DNA from 2 places in the Streptomyces sp. NPDC048277 genome. Region 1 is predicted to be linked to the other one. Evidence: riboswitches for the same ligand, from Rfam matches in the RefSeq annotation. Region 1 holds a riboswitch; the other holds the start of a gene.

Region 1 (3,722 bases):
CCGCACATCGAGCAGAAGTGCGCCGTCTTGGCCGGCTCCGCCGGAAGCGTCTCGTCGTGGAACGCGCGGGCCGTGTCCGGGTCCAGGGCGAGGTTGAACTGGTCCTCCCACCGGAACTCGAAGCGGGCGTCGGACAGTGCGTCGTCCCACTCCTGTGCACCCGGGTGGCCCTTGGCGAGATCGGCCGCGTGGGCGGCGATCTTGTAGGTGATGACGCCGGTCTTGACGTCGTCCCGGTTGGGCAGGCCCAGGTGCTCCTTGGGCGTGACGTAGCAGAGCATCGCCGTGCCCCACCAGGCGATCATCGCGGCACCGATGCCGGAGGTGATGTGGTCGTACGCCGGCGCGACGTCCGTGGTCAGCGGGCCGAGCGTATAGAACGGAGCTTCATCGCAGATCTCCTGCTGAAGGTCGATGTTCTCCTTGATCTTGTGCATCGGGACATGGCCCGGGCCCTCGATCATGGTCTGAACGTTGAAACGCTTCGCGATCCGGTTGAGTTCCCCGAGCGTCCGCAGTTCCGCGAACTGGGCCTCGTCGTTGGCGTCCGCGATGGAGCCGGGGCGCAGGCCGTCGCCCAGGGAGTACGTGACGTCGTAGGCGGCGAGGATCTCGCAGAGTTCCTCGAAGTTCTCGTACAGGAACGATTCCTTGTGGTGCGCGAGGCACCAGGCCGCCATGATCGAACCGCCCCGCGAGACGATGCCGGTCTTGCGGTTGGCGGTGAGCGGGACGTACGGCAGGCGCACGCCCGCGTGGACGGTCATGTAGTCCACGCCCTGTTCGGCCTGTTCGACGACCGTGTCCTTGTAGATCTCCCAGGTCAGCTCCTCGGCCCTGCCGTCGACCTTCTCCAGCGCCTGGTAGAGCGGCACCGTGCCGATGGGGACGGGGGAGTTGCGCAGCACCCACTCTCGGGTGGTGTGGATGTTACGGCCGGTGGACAGGTCCATGACCGTGTCGGCGCCCCAGCGGGTCGCCCAGGTCATCTTCTCGACCTCCTCCTCGATGGAGGAGGTCACCGCCGAGTTGCCGATGTTGGCGTTGACCTTCACCAGGAACCGCTTGCCGATGATCATCGGCTCGATCTCCGGGTGGTTGACGTTGGCCGGCAGCACGGCCCGTCCCGCCGCGATCTCCTCGCGGACCACCTCGGGGGAGACGTTCTCGCGGACGGCCACGTACTCCATCTCCGGGGTGATCTCGCCCCGGCGGGCGTACGCGAGCTGTGTGACCGCCTCGCCGTCACGGCTGCGGCGCGGCTGGCGCGGGCGGCCCGGGAAGACCGCGTCCAGGTTGCGCAGACCGCCGCGCGGCGAGGTGTGCTTGATCCCGTCGTCCTCGGGGCGGACGGGCCGGCCCGCGTACTCGGCGGTGTCGCCACGGGCGATGATCCAGTTGTCCCGCAGCGGCGGCAGGCCCCGGCGGACGTCGGTCTCGACGAGCGGATCGGTGTACGGGCCGGAGGTGTCGTAGAGCGTGACCGACTGCCCGTTGGTGAGATGCACCTGACGGACCGGCACCCGCAGGTCGGGGCGCGAGCCCTCGACATACCCCTTGTGCCAGCCGATGGACTTCCCGACCTCCTGGGACGTTTCACCCGTGATGGGGGCTTCGTCCTGACTGAAGGCAGGCGTGCGTACGTCCTTGTTGGTCATGAGACCTACTCCCTACGCCGGCATTACCCGGTAACAGGTTCAGCGGTCGACGCAGCGGCTTCCGTCGGGCGGCGTTTCATGTGAAACATCACTCGTTCCACGTGAAACATCGCGAATACGGAGGTCAGCGCCCTCTCAGCCCGGTGCTCCGAGCTCCCGCGTGTGCAAAGGTGCCTCCACGCTAGCGTCAATTCGGGCGCGGTGAACAGAGGGCCCCTGCCGTTCTTGCGATGATCGGGCGGTGACCTCGACACAGCAGCACCCCTATCCACCCCCCGAGCCAGGGCGCGGCAACGGCGCCACGCGGGGCGGCGGACCCGGCCACGGGGGCCATGGTGCCGGTGACGGACACAACCACGGGCAGGGCCCGCAGCACGACCACGGGTCCGCCCAAGGCCACGACAGCGGCCATGTCCACAGCCGCGACAACGGCCATGCCCACGGCCATTCACCCGGCCAGGGCACCGGTCAGACCGGCTCTGCGTCCGGCGGCGGGCACGGTCACTCGCACAGCCACAGCCACGGTCCCGCCACGCCTGTCTCGAAGCACCTGCGCAAGGTCATCGCGGCGATCCTCATCCCTTTCACCGCCGCGGTCGTGGTCGGCATGGTGGTGCTGTGGCCGGGCGGCGCCCCGCCGCACGAACGCACCGGTGTCGGCTTCGACCGCCAGACGCAGCAGGCGACGGTCACCAAGGTCGTCTCGCTCAGCTGCAAGTCGGTCAACGCCTCCGGGAGCGGCTCGATCGGCGACACCTCCACCGCCCAGAGCGGTTCCTCGCAGCAGGAGGACGGCGGCACCTGCAAGAAGGCCACGGTCCGCGTCGACACCGGCAAGGACAAGGGCCGTACGTTCACCGAGATCGTGCAGCCCGACCAGTCACGGCAGTTGCACCAGGGCGAGAAGGTCGTGGCCGCCTACGAGCCCTCGGCGCCGAAGGACCTGCAGTACTCCGTCACCGACGTGAACCGGAAGTTCCCGATGGCGCTGCTGGCCGGGATCTTCGCACTCGCCGTCGTGGTGGTGGGCCGGCTGCGCGGTGTCATGGCGCTGGTCGCGCTGGCCGTGAGCTTCCTGGTGCTGACCCTGTTCATCCTGCCCGCGGTCCTGCAGGGCTCGAACCCGCTGCTGGTGGCGGTGGTCGGGTCGAGCGCCATCATGCTCATCGCCCTGTACATGTGCCACGGGCTGTCGGCCCGGACCTCGGTGGCGGTGCTCGGCACGCTGGTCTCGCTGTGCCTGATCGGCGTCCTCGGCTCGGAGTTCATCGACTGGGCCGCGCTCACCGGCAACACCGACGACAGCACCGGCCTGATCCACGGCCTGTACCCGTCGATCGACATGAGCGGTCTGCTGCTGGCCGGCGTCATCATCGGCTCGCTGGGCGTCCTGGACGACGTGACGGTGACCCAGACATCGGCCGTCTGGGAACTGCACGAGGCCAACCCGACCATGGGCTGGCGCGGGCTGTACCGGGCCGGCATCCGCATCGGCCGCGACCACATCGCCTCCGTCGTCAACACCCTCGTGCTGGCCTACGCCGGCGCCGCACTGCCGCTGCTGCTGCTCTTCTCGATCGCGCAGAGCAGCGTGTCGACCGTCGCCAACAGCGAGCTGGTGGCGGAGGAGGTCGTACGTACCCTGGTCGGCTCGATCGGCCTGGTCGCCTCGGTGCCGGTCACCACCCTGCTGGCCGCCCTGGTGGTGTCGGCCGACCGGCCCGGCAGGGAGGCGGCCGTACCCGTGGAGGCCGGAGCTGCCGCGGCGCGCGGCGGCCGGGGGCGGCGCCGGAAGCGGTGAGGAGACGATCGCGGCCCCCATGTGAGGAGAAGCGTTCCGGCACCCGCCCGAGGCCGCGCTGAAGCGTTCCTGCGCATCCTCGGGCGGCTCGGCGGAGCGGCTCGCGCCCCGCGCCGGAACGCTTCAGCCGGCGCTCTGCTCCTCGGCCAGGATGCGGTCCAGAGCCTCGTCCAGATGGGCGTCGAAGTCGGCGAGCGCACCCTCCTGGCCGAGCGGCACCAGCTTGTCCGTGCGGTCGAGGAACGCCACCAGCGGGGGCGCCG
Region 2 (3,722 bases), on a different contig from region 1:
CCGATCACCACGGCGATCGCGGTCGCGGCGACGGCGTACTGCAGGGAGTTGACGACCGACTCGATCGGCGCGACCAGGAAGGTCCCGCCGTCGGCGTCGCCCAGCGCCCGGTAGTACCCGAAGCCCCCGTCGAGCGACCGCCGTACCAGCACGGCCAGCGGCAGGACGAGGAGTACGGCGACCGTGGCGAGGACCCCGCCGAGCAGCGCCCACTGCCCGGCCCCGCGCGGCCGGCGTGCGGTCACTTCCGGGGCGACCAGGCGCAGCGCGCTCTCCCGCCGCCGTACCGTCCACGCGTGCACGGCGAGGATCGCGCCGACCGCCACGAACTGCACGATCGTGAGGACGGCGGCCGTGGCGAGGTCGAAGATCTCGGAGGTCTGCCGGTAGATCTCCACTTCGAGGGTGGAGAAGGTGGGGCCGCCGAGGATCTGCACCACACCGAAGGAGGTGAAGGTGAACAGGAAGACCATCAGCGCGGCGGCGGCCACCGCGGGCGCGAGGGCGGGCAGGGTCACCTTGCGCCAGGCGCCCAGCGGCGAGGCGCCCAGCATCCGGGCGGCCTCCTCCTGCCGCGGGTCCAACTGGGACCACAGGCCGCCCACGGTCCGTACGACGACCGCGTAGTTGAAGAAGACATGCGCCAGCAGGATGGCCCAGACGGTGGTGTCGAGGCGTACGCCCCACCATTCGTCCAGCAGTCCGCCCCGCCCGACGAGCGCGAGGAAGGCGGTCCCCACCACGACCGTCGGCAGGACGAAGGGAACCGTCACCACGGCCCGCAGCACCTGCTTGCCCGGGAAGTCGAGGCGGGCGAACGCATAGGCGGCGGGCAGCGCTACCAGCAGGGTGAGCGCGGTGGAGGCGAGCGCCTGCCAGGTGGTGAACCACAGCACGTGCCGGATGTCGGACTGGCCGACGACATCGGCGATCCGCCCGAACTGCCACACGCCGTCGACCTTCAGCCCGCGCGTGACGATCGCCGCGACCGGCCAGGCGAAGAAGACACCGAAGAACGCGACGGGCACGGCCATCAGACCGAGCCGCGCCGCGCTCCCGCGCCTGCCGGCTACTTCAGTACGAGTGACGTCCACGTCTTGACCCACTGGTCACGGTTGGCGGCGATCTTCTCGGGCGCCATGGTCTCGGGGTCCTTCGCGGCGGGACCGTACTTCGTGAACTCGGCGGGCACGCTCGCCCCCTTGACCACCGGGTACACGAACATGTTCAGCGGCATGTCCTCCTGGAACTCCTTGGAGACCAGGAAGTCGATGAGTTCCTTGCCGCCCTTGGTGTTCTTCGCGTTGCTCAGCAGCCCGGCGAACTCGATCTGCCGGAAGCAGGTGCCGGTCGCGACACCGGTGGGCGCGGTGCTGGGCTTCGGGTCGCCGTAGATCACCTCGGCGGGCGGGGAGGAGGCGTACGACACGACGAGCGGCCGGTCCCCCTTGGCCTTCCTGCCGCCGGCCGAGCCGGAGAACTCCTCGTTGTAGGCCTGCTCCCAGCCGTCGACGACCTTGACGCCGTTGGCCTTGAGCTTCTTCCAGTAGTCCTGCCAGCCGCTGTCCCCGTACCGGGCGGCGGAGCCGAGCAGGAATCCCAGCCCCGGCGAGGAGGTGGCGGCGTTCTCGGTGACGAGGAGGTTCTTGTACTGCGGCTTGACGAGATCCGCGTACGACGTCGGCGGGGTCAGCTTGTGCTCGGTGAAGTACGCCTTGTCGTAGTTGACGCAGATGTCGCCGTAGTCGATGGGCGTGACCCGGTGCTCGGCGGCGTCGAGCTGGTACTCCGTGCCGACCCGGGCGAGCCCCTTCGCCTCGTACGGCTGGAAGAGGCCGTTGTCGAGGGCCCTGGACAGCAGGGTGTTGTCGACGCCGAAGAAGACGTCGCCCTGCGGGTTGTCCTTGGTGAGGATCGCCTTGTTGACGGCCTGTCCGGCGTCGCCGTCCTTGAGGACGTTCACCTTGTAGCCGGACTGCTTCTCGAAGTCCTGGAGCACGTTCTTGGAGACGGCCCATGAGTCATGGCTGACCAGGGTGATGGTCTTCGAGTCGGCCTGGGAGCCGTCGGACGACCCGCACGCGGACAGCGTGACGAGGCCTAGCCCTACGGCCGCGGCCACGAAGCTCTTGGTGTGCACTGGTGTTGTCCTCCTGGGGTTGGCCAGAAGGAGACGCGGCCCTGCCCGCGGTGTGCGGGCAGGGCGCAACAGCTTGAGTGATGACCGAACTTCCTACCCAGAATGACCTGGGCGAGGTTCAGAGGGTCTGCGGCCCGATTGCCGCACTCTCAGCGCTGTGGCGCTCCCCTGTCGGAATATGAAGATGTGAGTACGGCCCTCAGATTACCTCTCGGTGGCCGCGAGCTGACCACAGGCGCCGTCGATCTCCTGGCCACGAGTGTCCCGGACGGTGACGGGCACCCCGTGCGCCGCGATCGCCTCGATGAACGCCTTCTCGTCCTCGGGCCGCGAGGCGGTCCACTTCGACCCCGGAGTCGGGTTCAGCGGGATGAGGTTGACGTGCACGGGCTTGCCCCGGAGCAGGCGGCCCAGCCGGTCGCCGCGCCACGCCTGGTCGTTGATGTCGCGGATGAGCGCGTACTCGATGCTGAGCCGCCGCCCGCTCTTCTCGACGTACTCGAACCCGGCGTCGAGGACCTCGCGCACCTTCCACCGGGTGTTGACCGGGACGAGGGTGTCGCGGAGCTCGTCGTCGGGGGCGTGCAGGGAGATCGCGAGCCGGCACTTGAGGCCCTCGTCGGCGAACCGGTGGATGGCCGGGACGAGTCCGACGGTCGAGACGGTGATCCCGCGCTGCGAGAGGCCGAGTCCGTCGGGCGCGGGGTCGGTCAGGGCCCGGATGGCGGTGACGACCCGCTTGTAGTTGGCGAGCGGCTCGCCCATGCCCATGAAGACGATGTTGGAGAGCCGGGCGGGACCGCCGGGGACGTCCCCGTCCCTGAGCGCCCGCATCCCGTCCACGATCTGGTGCACGATCTCGGCGGTGGACAGATTCCGGTCCAGCCCCGCCTGTCCGGTCGCACAGAACGGGCAGTTCATCCCGCAGCCCGCCTGCGAGCTGATGCACATGGTCACCCGGTCCGGGTAGCGCATCAGCACCGACTCGACGAGCGTGCCGTCGAACAGCCGCCACAGCGTCTTGCGGGTGGTGCCCTCGTCCGTCGACAGATGCCGTACGACGGTCATCAGCTCCGGGAACAGCGCGTCGCGCAGCCTGTCCCGGGAGCCGGCCGGGATGTCCGTCCACTGCTCGGGTTCGTGCGCGTACCGCGCGAAGTAGTGCTGCGAGAGCTGCTTGGCGCGGAACGGCTTCTCGCCGATCTCGGCCACCGCGTCCTTGCGCTCGGCGGGCGTGAGGTCGGCGAGGTGCCGCGGCGGCTTCTTGGCTCCGCGCGGGGCGACAAAGGTGAGTTCTCCGGGCTTAGGCATAGCCCTACCAGTGTCGCAGATCCAATCGGGTGACCCGGGGCCGTGGCGCGCTCCGGCTGTCGTTGATCGAATCCGGCCCCGAGCCGTATCACATATGCGGAATATGTGGCAATATGGCATTTGTGGCGTTTGGCGCTGAAGACAGGTGAGAGGAGTGCATCATGATCGCCAAGCTGCTCGCCAAGCTGTCCTTCACCCGCCACTACGGTGCGTACGGGGAACACGAGTGGGACGCGTACGTCGGCGACTGATCGTCCTGACCGCACACTGC

The links. Region 1 has a riboswitch for thiamine pyrophosphate ahead of thiC (phosphomethylpyrimidine synthase ThiC). Riboswitches for the same ligand answer to the same signal wherever they lie in the genome.
Region 2: it holds a riboswitch for thiamine pyrophosphate, as region 1 does, so the genes downstream of both, AB0D85_RS27215 (thiamine ABC transporter substrate-binding protein) here and thiC (phosphomethylpyrimidine synthase ThiC) in region 1, are expected to answer to the same signal.

What each region holds. Positions count from the first base shown of each region.
Region 1 is NZ_JBEZLQ010000024.1:162,932-166,653, forward strand. It holds gene thiC (phosphomethylpyrimidine synthase ThiC) at 1-1,658, opposite strand, end outside; TPP riboswitch at 1,651-1,828, opposite strand; gene AB0D85_RS39150 (YibE/F family protein) at 1,900-3,459, shown strand; gene AB0D85_RS39155 (SsgA family sporulation/cell division regulator) at 3,583-3,722, opposite strand, start outside.
Region 2 is NZ_JBEZLQ010000013.1:117,634-121,355, forward strand. It holds gene AB0D85_RS27210 (iron ABC transporter permease) at 1-1,034, opposite strand, end outside; gene AB0D85_RS27215 (thiamine ABC transporter substrate-binding protein) at 1,070-2,140, opposite strand; TPP riboswitch at 2,213-2,320, opposite strand; gene rlmN (23S rRNA (adenine(2503)-C(2))-methyltransferase RlmN) at 2,345-3,451, opposite strand.